DNA from 4 places in the Cupriavidus sp. FW306-01-F10A genome. Region 3 is predicted to be linked to each of the others. Evidence: predicted binding sites of a transcription regulator. Region 3 holds the regulator's gene; each other region holds the start of a gene.
What was found. The regulator LexA, encoded in region 3, represses DNA repair genes until DNA is damaged. The targets are predictions, from matches to a motif close to ACTGTATNNNNATACAGT.
Positions count from the first base shown of each region.

Region 1: a site for LexA is predicted at 1,876-1,893, ahead of AC3WLF_RS07420 (ATP-dependent helicase). Genes of this name have one in related genera too.
Region 2: a site for LexA is predicted at 1,438-1,455, ahead of recA (recombinase RecA). Genes of this name have one in related genera too.
Region 4: a site for LexA is predicted at 1,622-1,639, ahead of AC3WLF_RS18055 (CppA family protein). Genes of this name have one in related genera too.

Region 1 covers NZ_JBYSYA010000004.1:33,978-38,268, reverse strand. The annotation lists gene AC3WLF_RS07435 (hypothetical protein) at 1-480, opposite strand, end outside; gene AC3WLF_RS07430 (SoxW family protein) at 628-1,134, shown strand; gene AC3WLF_RS07425 (TlpA disulfide reductase family protein) at 1,246-1,782, shown strand; gene AC3WLF_RS07420 (ATP-dependent helicase) at 1,933-4,032, shown strand; gene AC3WLF_RS07415 (class I SAM-dependent rRNA methyltransferase) at 4,130-4,291, opposite strand, start outside.
Region 2 covers NZ_JBYSYA010000032.1:11,256-15,546, reverse strand. The annotation lists gene recX (recombination regulator RecX) at 1-131, opposite strand, end outside; gene recA (recombinase RecA) at 233-1,297, opposite strand; gene AC3WLF_RS28770 (response regulator) at 1,524-2,213, shown strand; gene AC3WLF_RS28765 (sensor histidine kinase) at 2,269-3,825, shown strand; gene AC3WLF_RS28760 (DUF4212 domain-containing protein) at 3,822-4,157, shown strand.
Region 3 covers NZ_JBYSYA010000008.1:169,025-173,315, reverse strand. The annotation lists gene AC3WLF_RS14465 (DUF2188 domain-containing protein) at 245-508, opposite strand; gene AC3WLF_RS14460 (hypothetical protein) at 792-1,088, opposite strand; gene AC3WLF_RS14455 (hypothetical protein) at 1,702-2,049, shown strand; gene AC3WLF_RS14450 (hypothetical protein) at 2,089-2,259, opposite strand; gene lexA (transcriptional repressor LexA) at 2,370-3,023, opposite strand; gene AC3WLF_RS14440 (asparaginase) at 3,279-4,271, shown strand.
Region 4 covers NZ_JBYSYA010000012.1:3,563-7,853, reverse strand. The annotation lists gene AC3WLF_RS18065 (2-hydroxy-3-oxopropionate reductase) at 1-12, opposite strand, end outside; gene AC3WLF_RS18060 (malate/lactate/ureidoglycolate dehydrogenase) at 88-1,191, opposite strand; gene AC3WLF_RS18055 (CppA family protein) at 1,305-1,589, opposite strand; gene AC3WLF_RS18050 (DUF1345 domain-containing protein) at 1,697-2,347, opposite strand; gene AC3WLF_RS18045 (FAD-dependent oxidoreductase) at 2,507-4,045, shown strand; gene AC3WLF_RS18040 (Dyp-type peroxidase) at 4,088-4,291, opposite strand, start outside.

The sequences.
Region 1 (4,291 bases), on a different contig from region 3:
CGCCGTCAGCCGGCGCGGCGACTGGTCCTGCGGCGACACCCCGCTCGCCTGCACTTCCACGCCGGCAAGCGGGCGGCCCGGACGGTCTGCACTCATCACGGTGACGGGCCGCGCGCGCGGCTCGCCCGAGGGCGTGCCAAGGTTGGCCAGCAGGCCGGCCTGCATCGCCGCGAGCGCCTCGCGCCGCAGCGCTTCGTCATCGGCGGGCAGCGTCACCACGCCCACGGCGAACAGCGTGTCGTCGACGCGCGCGGCTTCCATCGTCATCGGCAGCTTGCGCCCGGCAATGGTCACATCGCGCGCGGCGCTGGTGGGCTTGCCCGGATAGAGCGCGGCATAGGCGCCCTCGCCGGACTGGATGGTGCGCCAGTCATAGCGCGGAGAACAGGCGCACAGGGCAAATGCCAGCACAGCGGCACAGCACAGCAGCGGCCGGCGGACAGCGGCAGGAAAGCTCGGCGGGGGCGGCACAAGACGCATCGGGAATCCATGGGGGGACGGCGCGGACAGGCTGCGGGCGGCGCTGGCGGGCGCCATCGCCTGCGGGCGGAAACCGGTATTATCCCGAAAGCGGCGCGCCAGTGCTTGCCGCGCCGCTCCCGCTGCCCCACTGCCCCGGTTTCCACCATGCCTGCCGCCCGCATCGCCCGCCACGCCTTTGCCATCACCAGCTTGCGTTGGGTGGCCGCGAGCGCGTTGCTGGCAGCCGCGACCGGCATGCCCGCCGCCGCCAGCCCCGCCCACCTGCCGCCGGCCACCGACCTGGGCGCCCACGGCACCGAGGCCGCGCGCCGCGGCGAGCCGCTGGTGGTGCTGGTGTCGATGCCGGGCTGCAGCTATTGCGATGCCGTGCGCCGCAACTACCTGGGCCCGCAGGCCGCCGCCGGCGAAATTGCCGTGCGCGAGCTCGACATGACCGCCGACACCCCGCTGCGCGATGCCGACGGCAGCCTGACCACCGCGCGCGCGTGGGCCCGCGCGCACCAGGTGCGGGTGGCGCCCACGGTGCTGTTCCTGGACCGCCAGGGCCGCGCCGCCGCCGGCCCGCTGCGCGGCATGCAGCCGGATTTCTACGGCGCCTACCTGGAACAGGCGCTGGACCAGGCACGCGCCGCCATCGCCACCCGGCGCTGAACCGGTTGGGGCGCTTGCGGCAGATTGCCGCAGCCCGGCCCCGCGCAGCGCGCGAACGCCCGCGGCATTAGAATGTCCCATTGCTGACCGAACCTGCCTGACCCGGATTCCATGACCACTGCTGCTCCTGCCACCAAAACCTCCCGCAAGCCCTGGCCCATCGTCGTGGCCGTGGTCGTGCTCGCGCTGCTGGGCTGGTTCGGCTACCGCGCGCTGTCGCCGGCCAATACGGCCCCGGCGGCCACCTTCACGCTGCTGTCGGGCGAGAAGGTCAGCACCGCCGACCTCAAGGGCAAGGTCTACATGATCAATTTCTGGGCCACCAGCTGCGCCACCTGCGTCAAGGAAATGCCGGACATGGTCCGCACCTATGAGCAGTTCAAGGGCAAGGGGCTGGAATTCGTCGCCGTGGCGATGAACTACGACCCGCCCATGTATGTGATGAACTACGCCAAGACGCGCGGCCTGCCGTTCAAGGTGGCGATGGATTCCGACGGCACCGCGGCCAAGGCCTTCGGCAATGTGCAGCTGACGCCGACCACCTTCGTGGTCGACAAGGACGGCCGCATCCTGAAGCGCTATGTGGGCGAGCCCGAGTGGGATGCGCTGCACAAGCTGCTGGATGGCGCGCTGGCAAAGTCCGCGTAACGTTCCCGGCGGCAACCGCAGCAAAAAGGTGCTCATCGAGCACCTTTTTTTGTTTTTACGCATGATCGCCAGGGCAGCAGGTTGCGCGACATCCCTGTATGGATATACAGTTGGCGCCAGCCTTTTCTGAGCCATCCCCGAGCCCCGCCTGTGACTTTGGACCTAGCCCCCGCCACCGACCTCGCGGCCCCTGAAGCCGATGACGTCCCCGCCTACCTGTCCCGGCTCAACCCGGAGCAGCGCGCCGCGGTGGAACACGGCAGCGACGCGCCGCTGCTGATCATCGCCGGCGCCGGCTCGGGCAAGACCAATACGCTGGCGCACCGGGTCGCGCACCTGGTGCTGGCCGGCGCCGATCCGCGCCGCATCCTGCTGCTGACGTTCTCGCGCCGCGCCGCGGCCGAGATGGGACGGCGCGTCGAGCGCATCGTCGACCAGGCACTCGGCACCCAGACCGGCGCGGGGCGCGCGGCGCTGCAGTGGTCCGGCACCTTCCACGCCATCGGCGCGCGCCTGCTGCGCGAATACGCCGAGACCCTGGGCCTGTCGCCTGCCTTCACCATCAGCGACCGCGGCGATGCCGCCGACCTGATGCACGTGGTGCGCCACGACCTGGGCCTGTCCGAGACCGCCAGCCGCTTCCCGAAGAAGGAAACCTGCCTGGCGATCTACTCGCGCGTGGTCAATACCCAGGCGCCGCTGGAAGACGTGCTCAAGCAGCAGTTCCCGCGCTACGCGATGTGGGCCGATGCGCTGCGCACCCTGTTCGCCGGCTATGTCGAGGCCAAGCAGAGGCAGCATGTGCTGGACTATGACGACCTGCTGCTGTACTGGGCGCAGGCCATGGCCGAGCCCACCATCGCGCAGGACATGGGCGCGCGCTTCGACCACGTGCTGGTCGACGAATACCAGGACACCAATGCGCTGCAGGCGTCGATCCTGCTGGCCATGCGGCCGGACGGCCGCGGCCTGACCGTGGTGGGCGACGACGCGCAGTCGATCTACGCTTTCCGCGGCGCCACCGTGCGCAATATCCTGGACTTCCCGGCTCGGTTCACGCCGGCCGCGCAGCAGGTCACGCTGTCGCAGAACTACCGCTCGACGCAGCCGATCCTGCAGGCCGCCAACGCCGTGATCGGGCTGGCGGCCGAGCGCTATACCAAGGACCTGTGGTCCGAGCGCGCCTCGGCCGAAAAGCCCGGCGTGATCGTGGTCAACGATGAGGCCGACCAGGCCCGCTACGTGGTCGAGCAGGTGCTGGCGCGGCGCGAGGCGGGCCTGACGCTGATGGCACAGGCGGTGCTGTTCCGCGCCGCCGACCACAGCGCGCAGGTAGAGATCGAGCTGGCCCGGCGCAATATCCCGTTCGTGAAGTTCGGCGGGCTGAAATTCCTGGAATCGACCCACGTCAAGGACGTGCTGGCGGTGGTGCGCTGGCTGGAAAACCCGCGCGACCGCATGGCGGGCTTCCGCACGCTGCAGCTGCTGCCCGGCATCGGCCCCAAGACCGCGGCGCGCGTGCTCGATGCGATGGCGCTGGCCACCGAGCCCTTGTTCTCGCTGGAGGAATTCGAGCCGCCGCCGGCCGCCGCACCCGCCTGGGCCGACCTGCTGGCACTGGCGCGCGCGCTGATGGCGCCCACCTCGCCGTGGCCGTCGGAATTCGAGCAGGTGCTGGCCTGGTACGCGCCGCACCTGGAGCGCCTGCACGACGACGCCGCCGCGCGCCAGGCCGACCTGCAGCAGCTGGAGCGCATCGCCGCCACCTACGGCGCGCGCGAGCGCTTCCTGACCGAGCTGACGCTGGACCCGCCCAGCGCCTCCAGCGATGAATCCGGCGTGCCCTCGCGCGACGAGGACTACCTGATCCTGTCGACCATCCATTCGGCCAAGGGGCAGGAGTGGAAGGCAGTGTATGTGTTGAACGCCGTGGACGGGTGCATGCCGAGCGATCTGGCGACGGGCACGACCGAGGAGATCGAGGAAGAGCGGCGCCTGCTGTATGTGGCGATGACGCGGGCCAAGGACCATCTGGACGTCATCGTGCCGCAGCGGTTCTACGTGCACCAGCAGGTGGGATTTGGCGACCGGCATGTGTATGCGTCGCGTACGCGATTCATCCCGAATCGCGTGATGCCGAATTTCCACAGCCGGTCATGGCCGCCGCCGCCGATGCCTGGCGAAGGGTCAGTGAAACCGGCGTTGGCGCCGGTGGACCTGGCCAGCCGGATGCGGAATATGTGGCGGTGAGGGTCAGATTTCTCTCGCCGTGCTCCCCTCTCCCGCGCGCGGGAGAGGGGAGAAAACAAGCGGCCGGCCAACGCCACAGCCGCTCGTTGATCCGGCCTTACCCCACCCGCTCCAACAACAACCCCTTCAGATACTCCCCTTCCGGGAAGGCTGCCAGCATCGGGTGATCGGTGCCAGCCGACAGCCTGCGCAGGATGCGCGCATCCGCCCGCGCATCGGTCACCGCGCCTGCCACGATCTTCTGGAAGAGTTCCATGCT
Region 2 (4,291 bases), on a different contig from region 3:
AACTGCTCCAGCTGCTCGGCCGACTCGGCATGCGGCGCCAGCTTGCGCGCCAGTTCGGCGCGGCTGTGCTCGCGGCGCGACAGGTAGCCGACAGCGCGGGCCTTCAGCGAAAGCGGGGGACGGGTTGCCATGGTTGCCGGAATCTGTGGATGGAGGGGTCCGCGCCAAGCAAAAAGGCCGGGGCATCGGCGATGCCCCGGCCTTCCTGATGGCGCAATGGCCGCTGGCGCGGTCAGTCTTCGACCGCTACCGGCGTGGCAGCCGCCGTGGGGTTCATGGCCACCACGCCCAGCGCGGCGCGCACCTTGTTTTCAATCTCGGCGGCGATGTCAGGGTTCTCGCGCAGGTATTCGCGCGCGTTGTCCTTGCCCTGGCCGATCTTGTCGCCGTTGTAGCTGTACCAGGCGCCGGACTTCTCGACGATCTTGGCGTCCACGCCCAGGTCGATGATCTCGCCCTGGCGCGAGATGCCCTGGCCGTACAGGATGTCGAAGAAGGCTTCGCGGAACGGCGGCGAGACCTTGTTCTTGACCACCTTGACCTTGGTCTCGTTGCCGATCACGTCGTCGCCCTTCTTGATCGAGCCGATGCGGCGGATATCCAGGCGCACCGAGGCGTAGAACTTGAGCGCGTTGCCGCCGGTGGTGGTTTCCGGCGAGCCGAACATCACCCCGATCTTCATGCGGATCTGGTTGATGAAGATCACCAGGCAGTTGGTGCGCTTGATGGTGCCGGTCAGCTTGCGCAGCGCCTGGCTCATCAGGCGGGCCTGCAGGCCCGGCAGCGAATCGCCCATTTCGCCTTCGATTTCGGCCTTGGGCACCAGCGCCGCCACCGAGTCGATCACGATCAGGTCGATCGAGCCCGAGCGCACCAGCGCATCGGTGATTTCCAGCGCCTGTTCGCCGGTGTCCGGCTGCGAGATCAGCAGGTCGCCGACGTTGACGCCCAGCTTGTTGGCGTAGCTGACGTCCAGCGCGTGCTCGGCGTCGATAAAGGCGCAGGTGCCGCCCAGCTTCTGCATCTCGGCCACGACCTGCAGCGTCAGCGTGGTCTTGCCCGACGATTCCGGACCATAGATCTCGACCACGCGGCCGCGCGGCAGGCCGCCGACGCCAAGCGCGATGTCCAGGCCGAGCGAACCGGTGGATACCACCTGAATGTCCTTCTCGACCTCGCCGTCGCCCAGGCGCATGATCGAGCCCTTGCCGAACTGCTTCTCGATCTGGGAGAGCGCGGCGGCAAGCGCCTTCTGCTTCTCGGCGCTCACGCCGGCACCTGCCTTCTTGTCGTCCATGGTCGTCCTTGAATCAATGGTGTATAAATAGGCCGCATGTGGCGCGGCACCGGCATTTTCCGGCTCCAGCGCCGGCCCGGCTGTCTGCGCGGCCGCTCTCCAGGGGGTCTCCCCGGGCAGCCCCAGCGGAACGTGCGGGTACTGTATAAAAAAACAGTATGCTTGGCAAGCCCCATCGCGCCCCATTCCGCCGGCGCCGGCTATGCCGGCCAGGGTGGAGACAACCATGCGCATTCTGATCGCCGAAGATGACGACGTGCTGGCCGACGGCCTGACGCGCTCGCTACGCCACTCGGGTTATGCCGTCGACCACGTCACCAACGGCCTGGAAGCCGATTCCGCGCTGTCGACCCAGACCTTCGACCTGCTGATCCTGGACCTGGGCCTGCCGCGCATGTCCGGGCTGGAAGTGCTCAAGCGCCTGCGCGCGCGCGGCGCCATGCTGCCGGTGCTGATCCTGACCGCCGCCGACAGCGTCGACGAGCGCGTCAAGGGCCTGGACCTGGGCGCCGACGACTATATGGCCAAGCCCTTTGCCCTGTCCGAGCTTGAAGCGCGCGTGCGCGCGCTGGTGCGGCGCGGCGCCGGCGGCGGCGCCACGCTGATGCGGCACGGGCCGCTGGCCTACGACCAGGTCGGGCGCATCGCCTATCTCAACGACCAGATGCTGGACCTGTCCGCGCGCGAGATCGGGTTGCTGGAGATCCTGCTCACACGCAGCGGCCGCCTGGTATCGAAAGAGCAACTGGTGGACCACCTGTGCGAGTGGGGCGAGGAAGTCAGCAACAACGCCATCGAGGTCTACGTGCACCGGCTGCGCAAGAAGATCGAAGTCGGCGGCATCCGCATCGCCACCGTGCGCGGGCTTGGCTACTGCCTGGAGAAATTCCAGCCGGCGGTGGCCGCGCACGACTGACCTCCGTCCAACGCCACCGCAGGCCAAGCGACCGACCTGAGCGCAAACCGCCGAGATGAGCCTGCTGCGACTACCCTGGCGGCGCGCGCCCCGCGCCGCGCCACCCTCTCCTTCCGCCACCCCGGGCCCGGACGCCGCCGACCAGGACCTGGCCGACGCGCTGCCGCACCTGGAGGAAAGCACCACGCATCCGTCGCCGCGCTCATTGTTCGGCGAGATCCTCGACTGGATGCTGGCGCCGCTGCTGCTGCTCTGGCCGATGAGCATCGCGGTGACTTACCTGGTGGCCAAGTCGATCGCCAACGGGCCCTTCGACCGCGCGCTCGAAGCCAGCGCCATTGTGCTTTCGCAGCAGGTGCGCGAGGTCAACGGGCGCATTACGCTGCAGCTGCCGCTGTCGGCGCGCGAGATCCTGCGCGCCGACGAGACCGACAGCATCTACTACCAGGTGGTCGGCAAGCGCGGCGAATACATCGCCGGCGACCACGACCTGCCGCTGCCATCCGAGGAAGACCAGGGCCATGCGGGGCTGGTGTCCCTGCGCGATGACCGCGTGGCCGGCAACGACGTGCGCGTGGCCTACACCTATATCGACCTGAAGCAGGTCAGCGGCACCCAGCCGGTGCTGGTGCAGGTGGCCGAGACCCTGGACAAGCGCGCGCGCCTGGCCAACGAGATCATCAAGGGCGTGATCCTGCCGCAGTTCGTGATCCTGCCGCTGGCGGTGGTGCTGGTGTGGTTCGGGCTGTCGCGCGGGCTGGCGCCGCTGACCGCGATCCAGCAGCGCATCCGCGCGCGCAACCCCGGCGATACCAGCCCGATCGACGAACGCGCCGCGCCGCAGGAGATCACACCGCTGGTGGGTTCGTTCAACGACCTGCTGGCGCGCCTGGACCAGTCGGTGCAGACCCAGAAGCGCTTTATCGCCGATGCCGCGCATCAGATGAAGACACCGCTGGCGGGCCTGCGCATGCAGGCCGAGCTGGCGCAGCGAGAGCAGTCGCCGGAAGAGCTGCGGCGCTCGCTGGCGCAGATCGCCGGCAGCTCTGAGCGCACCGCGCACCTGGTCACGCAGCTGCTGTCGCTGGCACGCATGGAAAACCTGGCGGGCACCGGCGGCATGGCCGCGCTGGACCTGGCGGCGCTCGCGCGCGAGGTGGTCAAGGACTGGCTGCCGCAGGCCTGGGCGCGCGACATCGACCTGGGGCTGGACGCGGACGAACATCCGGTGATGGTGCAGGGCAACCGCCTGATGCTGACCGAGATGCTGAACAACCTGCTCGACAACGCCATCCGCTACACGCCGCGCGGCGGGCACGCCACGGTGCGCGTCAGCGCCGATGCCTTCGAGCCGTTCGCCTACCTGGATGTGGAAGACACCGGCCCGGGCATTGCGCCGGCCGAGCGCGAGCGCGTGATGGAGCGCTTCTACCGCGTGCTCGGCACCAATACCGAAGGCAGCGGCCTGGGCCTGGCCATCGTGCGCGAGATCGTGCAGCAGCACGGCGGCGACGTCCAGATCTCCGACCACGTCTACCAGCAATCGCCACGGCTGGCCGGCGCGCATTTCCGCGTGACGCTGCGCCGGCCCGACTACCTCCCGCCCGCATGAACGACAGCCCCGCCCCCGACAGTGCCGAAGCCCGCCAGCGCCAGGCCTGGCGGCGCAACCTGCGCTGGATCTGCGGCCTGCTCGCGATCTGGTTCACCGTCACCTTCGTGGTGGCATGGTTTGCGCGCGACCTGCGCTTCGACTTCTTTGGCTGGCCGTTTTCGTTCTGGGTCGGCGCGCAAGGCGCGCTGGTGGTCTACGTGCTGATGGCCGCGCTCTACGCCTGGCGCATGAACCGCGCCGACGGCGAAGCCGACGCCGACAGCCTGGCCGCGCCCGCCCCTGCGCCTTCGCAGGGCGCCTCGCGTGGAACAGGCACCGATGCTGCATAGCCGCACCCCTGCAAAGCGCGCCATTCAGCCACACAAGTGAATTGCGCCCCGCAGCGCAGCATCCAAACTCCCGCCCACGGCTAGCGTATACCCCGATATTCTTTGACGATTCCGTCCCCCGTTCTGTCAGAACG
Region 3 (4,291 bases):
CACATGGTGGCTACGGCCGCTTCACCTTGACGATTTGGCGAGCACTACTGTCCAAGTGCCAGTGACTGATGGATCGCAGTGGGCCGTAGAAACCGATGATCCAAGTCGCGCACGTGCAATCTATCCGTCTCGTTCATTTGGCAATGGACCGCGATGCCGCTCTAATGATCCATGGCGCAGGGGGGCGAGACGAGATTGATTTCAGTGACTGCGAGACTCCGTTTCCGCGGGCAGGTCTTGCCACTCAGCTCAGCGTCGGTGCAAGCGGTAGCCGGCCGGCAACGGCACGCCTCCCGCATGCGGCGTCGCCAAAGCACTTTCGCCTGCGAATCAGTCCGTCACGGCCATGGATGATCAAATCGGCCTTCTCCTGCCGAGCCATTGCTGTACCTGCATCAATGGCCGCCTCCCGGGAGGGGAAGAATTGACGGTCGGTGGACCCATCCTCAATTTCAACTATCCATTGAAGACCTTCGACTCGTACGACATGTATGTTTCTTCCTGGCATGACCATCTCCTGAAGTCGCTGGATCCAGTTTCTGCATGCCACTCGCCCTCCGGTATCAGGCGCCGTCTGACAAGAGGAGCCCGCACTGAGGCGGGCTTCGAGTCACGCCCTGAGATTGGCGCCAGGGGGCGCCGAGCGTGAAAGCGGTTGGCCGTCAGGCATCCTGAGTCCGGTCGGATGAACGAGCAAGCCTGATCGGCCGCGCCCAACTACATCTTTGGCATGCTGCATATAGTGCCGCTACCGGCAGCCAGCTTCCCGGGGGTGTAGTTGCCTGGCTGCGCTATTGCCGTTCAGCCGGCTCAGCCCGATAGGCCGACCAGTAGTAGTGGCTGTGTCGGTTGTGGCGGGCCAGCTTCTTCTCGATGAAAAGTCGCACGGTGCCAAGGTGCCCGGCCTCGACCAGGACCGCATGATGGCTTGGCCCGTCGTGCGTGGCGCGAGGCAACGTCTGCAGGCCAGCGGCAATGTAGTGCCCCTGAACTCGACTGAGAATGCCGTTTGCGCCGGGAGCCGGGAACGGCTCGGCGGTTGCGGTCGGAAGATGGCAGCCTGCCGCGCGTTTTTTGCTGTTGCCCATGCTCAGCTCCGACCGGGGACGATGCGCACGCCGTCCCGAGAAACCTCGATCTGAGGCTGGTGGCCGTAAGCCCGCAACAGCCGGACATTTTCCCGGGCGGAACTCGGAATGTCTTTCTTGCGCACCAGGGCGCTGCTGGTGATGCGGAAGGTGCCGCAGCTTGGGCAACGGTAGAGGTAGCCATGAGATGGGGCGCGAGTGCGCTCGGCGGCAGTGCCGCAGATGGGGCAGTTTGCAGGTTCGGGCGACATGGCGGGGCATATATGAGTACTGTATGGATATACAGTATAGCTACTCGTAGGGTCGCTGCGAAAGCAACCAGAGGTAATTTCTGTCGGGTGGGGTATGCGACACAAATTAGCCGTGTGCCCGTGGGAATACTCGATATATAATCCCCGACCTAGAGCCGTATGCGGGCTTCCAGTATTCCCACGAACTACCCGGAACCCCGCGTCGTTATTAGCTTGGTGGCTAAGATTGAGATTCCTGTTGTCGTGGGTTCGAGTCCCATCAGCCACCCCAAAGCATTTCCCAGAACGGCGCCTCGCGAGGGCGCCGTTCTGCATTTCCCGGGGGTGGTATGTCTGTTCGAGCGGCAGCGGTTGGCGTAGCGATGGCAGCCATGGTGGCAGGGTGTGCCACCGGCACTTCTGAAAAGGACATTCGCGCGCGTGCGCCGATGCGCTTGTTCACGCCCGCCAAGATGGGTGAGGTTGCGAAATGCCTGCGCAACAATCTGGGCGATGACGCCGCGGTCGTCAACTATCCGGCGAAGAGCCAGACCGAGATCCGCATCGGCCAGACCACGTCTGGCGGTGAATACCAATACGCCTATCTGATTTCGCTGACGGCGAAGCAGGATGGTACGGCGCTGGAGCTGCGCAAGAGCGATACTTGGTTCCCGCAGCTGACGCCGACGGAGCTGGAAGCCGAAGCCAAGGCGTGTGCGCCGCGTAGCTGAGGGCGGCGCCCGCAGCTGCTCGGAGACAGTCGGCAGATTTCAGGCGGCCAGCTTTTCGGCGGTTTCGAGTTCAAGCATGCGGCAGATCGCCGCCATGCTGCCGACCATGGTGCGGCGCTGCGTACCCTGGTAGACGCGTACGCCCTTGCTCTGGCGGAACGGCACAGGCTTGACCGGGCGACGGGCGGCGACTTGGTGGATTTGCGGCATGGTGGCACCTCTTTTAGGCAAAGCGGGGTCAACACCCGGCAAGCCGGGCGGCGTCTGCAAAGCAATGGAAGCGGGTGGGCCCGCGCAGGCGGTTGGCCTGCGGTGCCCGGTTAGAAGCCGGAGGATCGGATCAGCCCGACGGCGATGCCTTCCAGCGAGAACTCCTCGCCAGGCTCCACGATGATGTTGGTGAAGTCCGGGTTTTCTGCGATCAGTTCGATATGGCCACCGCGACGCTGCAGGCGCTTGACGGTCACGTCATCACCCAGGCGCGCCACCACGATCTTGCCGTTGGCGGCTTCGCTGGCGCGGCGCACGGCCAGCAGGTCGCCGTCGAGGATGCCGGCATCGCGCATGCTCAGGCCGCGCACTCGCAGCAGGTAATCGGGGCGTTCGTCGAAGACCGAGGCGTCGACCTGGTACTGGCGGTCGATATGCTCGGCGGCGAGTATCGGGCTGCCGGCGGCAACGCGGCCCACCAGCGGCAGCGTCAGCTGCATCACGCCGGCCATCGGCAACGAAAACTGGTCGGGCATTTCCGAATCGCTGCGTGCCACCTTCAGGCGGATGCCGCGTGAAGCGCCCGGGGTCAGTTCGATCACGCCCTTGCGTGCCAGCGCCCTCAGGTGTTCTTCCGCGGCATTGGGCGAGGAGAAGCCAAACTCTGCGGCGATTTCGGCGCGCGTGGGCGGAAAGCCGGTGCGGCGGATCGTGTTGCGGATCAGATCGAAAATCTGCTGCTGCCGGGGTGTCAGGGTCGCCATGGGATCGCCGTTCCGTGCGGGGCCGCGGGGTTTCGGGTAAGAGGATCGGTCGATCCTTTATCCTGCATCCGTCTGGCCGGGCACTGTATGTTTAAACAGTATGCTGTGATTTTATACAGTATCGGCCTGAGCGCAAGCAGAATTTTTGGGGCGTGTCTCATGGACGGAATGCGGATCACCGGCGAGAGCCGCGGCGAGGCGGGGCGCGCCCGTTACAATCGGCATTCCTGCCTTTCCACTTTCTTTGCACGCTCCATGACCCAATTGCCTCGCATCGTCGTACTGGCCACCGGCGGCACCATTGCTGGCGCGGCCGGAAACTCTGCCAGCAGCGCACGCTACCAGGCGGCGACCGTGCCGGTGTCGTCGTTGCTGGCAGCGGTGCCCGCGCTGCAGTCGGCGGCTCGCATCGAGGCCGAGCAGGTGGCCCAGGTCGACAGCAAGGACATGACCTTCACGCTCTGGCAAACGCTGGCGGCGCGGGTTGAGCACTGGTCCGCGCAGCCCGACGTGGCTGGCATCGTGATCACCCACGGCACCGATACGCTGGAAGAAACTGCGATGGCGCTGCACCTGACGCAATCGTGTCCGGTGCCCGTGGTGATGACGGCGGCAATGCGGCCGTCGACGTCGCTGTCGGCCGATGGGCCGCTGAACCTGCTGGATGCGGTGCGCGTGGCCGCTCATCCCGATGCGCGCGGCAAGGGTGTGCTGGTGGTGCTGAACCAGCAGATCCACGCTGCGCGGGATGTGGCCAAGGCCCACACGTCGGCGGTGGACGCCTTTGTTTCGGCCAGCGGGCCGCTGGGTTTCGTGCAGGACGACTACGTGCGCTTCGCCCGCGCGCCACGCGTGGCCTGGGTGATCGGGCCGATGCCGGCGGCGTGGCCGATGGTGGAGATCGTGGCGAGCTACGCGCAGCCGGGCAGGGTGGCAGTGGATGCGCTGGTCCGCGCGGGTGTTGCCGGGCTGGTGGTGGCTGCCGCCGGCAATGGCTCTGTGCATGAGGTGCTGGCCGAGGCGCTGGCCGATGCCGCTGCCGCGGGCGTGGCCGTGGTGCGCAGTTCCCGCACCGGGGCCGGCCATGTGGCGATTCCGCCCCAGCTCAGCCCGACGGATGGAGCTTTTGTTTCCGCAACGGACCTCAATCCCTATAAGACGCGCGTGCTGCTGGCCCTGGCGCTGGCAGCCGACTCAGGCCTGGCGCGGGATCCGGCAAGGCTGCAGGCCGTGTTTGCCAACGCCTGATTTGTCTGTAATCAGCGGCT
Region 4 (4,291 bases), on a different contig from region 3:
GATCTTGCTCATGTCAGTGTCCGGTAGTGGTCAGGCGCGAGGCCGGCCGTGCGTCGCGCACGACGCCGGGTTCATCTCTGATGATAGTCAGTCGCACGCCAGCGCAGACAGCGGCCCCGGCGCAGGCTGCGCGCCGGCGCGCGCGGCCGCCACCCGCGCGGCGGCATCGTCCAGCTGCGCCAGCGTACCGGCGTCAACCGGGACATGGGCGGCGCGGGCGGCGCGCCAGGCCCGTTCGGGCTCGCCCGGCAGGCGGATGCCATCCTGCCCCGGCTGCAGCCGCGACGCCTTCATCCAGTCGGCGAACGCCGCCACTTCATGCCCGAATGACGTGCTGGTGCCCAGGCGTGCGGGATCGAACACGATCGCCAGCATGTTGTTCCAGACCGCATGCTGATGCCGCAGCGTTTCGGGGCGGATGGTGTGGCCGCCGGTGACCGCGGCGCCCAGCAGCTCGCACATCACGGCCAGCACATGGCCCTTGTGTTCGCCAAAAGGCCGCAGCGCGCCTGGCGGCGCGCCGTCGGCGGGGTACATCACGGCAGGGTCGGCGCTGGGCTCGCCATGCGCGTCCAGCAGGCAGCCGGGCGCCACCGGCACGCCCTTGTTGTGGGCCACGCGCACCTTGCCCAGCGCGATCGCGCTGGTGGCGAAGTCCAGCACCAGCGGCGGCTCGCCCGCCACCGGCACGCCGATGGTGAACGGGTTGGTGCCGTAGCGCGCATCGTAGCCGCCGTGCGGCGCCACGATGGGCTTGGACAGCACGTTGACGAAGTGGATCGAGATCATGCCGGCGGCGGTGGCCTGCTCGGCCCAGTGGCCCACGCGCCCCAGGTGGTGCGACTGCCGCAGGCCCATCACGCAGACGCCATGCTCGCGCGCGCGGCCGATGGCCATGTCCATGGCCTGCGCCGTCACCGCCTGGCCCATGCCGCGGTTGCCGTCCAGGCTCAGCATGCTGCCGGCATCGTGCAGCACGCTGACCTGCTGGTTCAGCTGCAGCTCGTCGGCCTGCCAGGCCAGCACATAGCGCGGGATCATGCCGACGCCGTGCGAGTCATGCCCGCTCAGGTTGGCGCCGACCAGGTGGTCGGCCGTCAGGCTCGCCTCTTGCGTGCTGCTGCCCGCGGCAAGCCAGAGATCGGCCACCCACTGGTGCAGGGCGGCGGTAGGGATGCGGTGTTCGCTCATATCGGCCTTGGCTAGGGATGAAAAAAGCCCCGTGCCGTGTGACGGCAACGGGGCTTCATGATACGGCCGGCGCGAGCCCGGTGGCGCCGGCATGGCCGGTGATCGGCTACTGCTTACTGGCGCAGCACAGCTTCGGCAGGTGACTGGCCAAGGATTTCGCGGATACGGGCCAGGTAGGTATCGCCTACTGCGCGGTGCATGCGCGCCGCCTCGGCCGCGAACTGGCGGCGGCTGGGCGGGCGGATGCCCAGGCTGCGGCAGATCGTTGACAGGTAAGGCTTGCGCTGGCCGCCCAGGCGCAGCGCCGCGGTCTGCAGCGCGGCATCGCCGATGCGCCCGCGCAGCCAGGCCAGCACCTGGCGGTCATAGTCGTTTTGCACACGGATCAGGTGTTCCATGGACGGGACTCCTACTGTTCATCCATACAGGTACTGTAAATATATACAGTATCCAGCGGGACGCAAGGAGTTTGTCCAGGAACACTTCGGGCGCACGGCCAAGTCGACTACAAGCCACCCAGGGCATTCACAGTGAACGCCAGAATCCCCATGTTGAAAAGGAACGCGGCCACGCAGTGGCCCAGGACCACCCTGCGCATGTGGGCGCCGGCGATGGTCACGTCAGAAGTCTGGAAAGTCATGCCCAGCGTGAAGCTGAAATAGAGGAAGTCCCAATAGCTGGGGTGCTGCACGCCTGGCACCTGCAGCCCGCCCTGGTCGCCGGTAGCGGTCTGGAGATAGTAGAGATGTGCATAGTGCAGCGTGAAAACGGTGTTGGCAAAAAGCCAGGACAGGATGAGCGTGGCGACGATCAGCGCGATGTCGGCCCAGTGCGGTGTCTCGGGGCGCGCGATCAGCGTACCGATTGCGACCAGGATCACCATCGAGAGCAGCACCGTGATCGTGAGCAGCGCTGTGCGGTTGGCATCGTTGTGTTCCGCCGTGCGCCGCATGGCAGCAGGATCGGCGCGCAACAGTGGCAGCGCGGCGCCAAGGAAGACAAGGGCCGCGAGATCGAAACCGATCAGCAGGGCGATGCGTGGCTCCGCGCCGAGCGCACCCGCGGCAACGGTCGCAACGATCAATATGGCGCCGCACAGCAGAAAGCGTGCGGGTGCAATGCGCTTGCCGATAGCGAAGCGGGCGGGTCTGTTCATGGGGGTATTCATCCGGATGACCCTTCGTCAGGAAAGGAGGCTGGTCTTCCGTGAATAATATCCGTGCCGTCGCGCAGTTTGTAACGCTGCATGCGCCTTTCATTTGGCGGCATCGAGGTCGATAATGGCCCTGTGCCATGACCGGCAAGGAGAGACGCCATGACCAAAAGCTCTTCCTCCACGGATAAGCCCGATCTCGCCCAGGGCGTGCCGCTGGCTGACATTGCTGACGGCGGCATGGTGACAGGCCAGGTTGGCGGCAAGCCGGTCTTGCTTGTGCGTTGGGCTGATGAACTGTTTGCCATCGGTGCGACCTGTACCCACTATGGCGCGCCACTGGCGGACGGCCTGCTGGTCGGCGACACGATCCGATGTCCGTGGCATCACGCCTGCTTCAGTCTTCGCACCGGCGAGGTCCTCGGGCCGCCCGCCCAGGACGATCTGAAATGCTGGCGCGTGGAACAGCAAGACGGGAAGGCCTTCGTCCGCGAAGCGCTGCCGGCGATGCGGCCACCGAGGCTTGCCTCGGCCCGACTCCCTGAATCCGTGGTGATCATCGGCGGCGGCGCCGCCGGGACTGCCGCGGTCGAAACCCTGCGGCGCGAAGGCTATAGCGGCCCAGTCACGCTGCTGAGCGCCGATCGCTCATTGCCGTACGATCGGCCGAATCTGTCGAAAGACTACCTCGCCGGGACAGCAAACGCGGACTGGCTGCCAATGCGGCCACCGACGTTCTACGCGGATCACGACATCGACGTGCGCTCTAACAACCGTGTCGTCAAGCTCAGCCCCGCGCAAAAATCCGTCACGCTCTCGGATGGCAGCAACGTGAGCTACGGCGCGCTTCTGCTTGCCGTCGGTGCCGTGCCGATACGGCTCGACGTTCCTGGCGCAACCTTGCCGCACGTGAGCGTGCTCCGTACGCTGGCCGACTGCGACGCCTTGATCGCGCGTCTCGGCATGGCACGCCGATGCGTCGTGGTGGGCGCAAGCTTTATCGGGATGGAAGTCGCGGCGGCGCTGCGAACGCGAGGACTGGAAGTGCATGTTGTCGCGCCCGAAGCGCATCCGATGGAGCGGGTCCTGGGCGCGACGCTCGGCGACATGATCAAGGCGCTTCATGAATCGCACGGGGTAACGTTCCATCTCGGGGCCACGGTGGCAGAGATTCAACCGGATCGGGTGAGATTGTCGACCGGCGCGGAGCTGGCCGCCGACCTGGTCGTGACCGGGATCGGCGTTCGCCCCGACGTGGGCTTGGCGCAGGACGCCGGCCTCGCGCTGGACAAGGGCGTGGCGGTCGATGAATTTCTCCAGACCAGCGAACCTGGCATCTATGCCGCGGGCGATATTGCGCGCTGGCCCGACCCGGGAACGGGCCAGCGTATCCGCGTCGAACACTGGGTGGTCGCCGAGCGCCAGGGCGTGGTGGCAGCGCGAAATATCCTGGGACAGCGGCAACGCTTTGCGGCAGTGCCTTTCTTCTGGACCCAGCACTATGATGTGGCCATCAACTACGTGGGCCATGCGGAGCAATGGGATCGTTTCGATGTCGACGGCGATCCCGCCGCGCATGACTGCACGGTGACCTATTGGAACAAGGACAAGCGGCTTGCGGTTGCCACGGTCGGGCGCGATCTGGCGAGTCTTCGGGCGGAGGTCGCGATCGAGCAGCAGGCGACAGGAACCGGGGCGTGATCGACTGACCGTGGCCGCGCGCGCCTGCGAGCGCGGTGCAGGTTATTCAAATTGGCGGCTCCCTTTGAGCGATCGGGCAGCAGGGGCTTCGCGGTCCGCAAGTCCTTCAAGCAGGTCGGCCGACGGGACAAAGAACAGGCTACCGGTGACTGCCTTGCTGAAATCGAGCAGCCGGTCGTAATTGCCGGGCGGCAATCCGACGAACATGTTCTCGAGCATCTTCTCGATCGGCGCGGGCGAACGGGC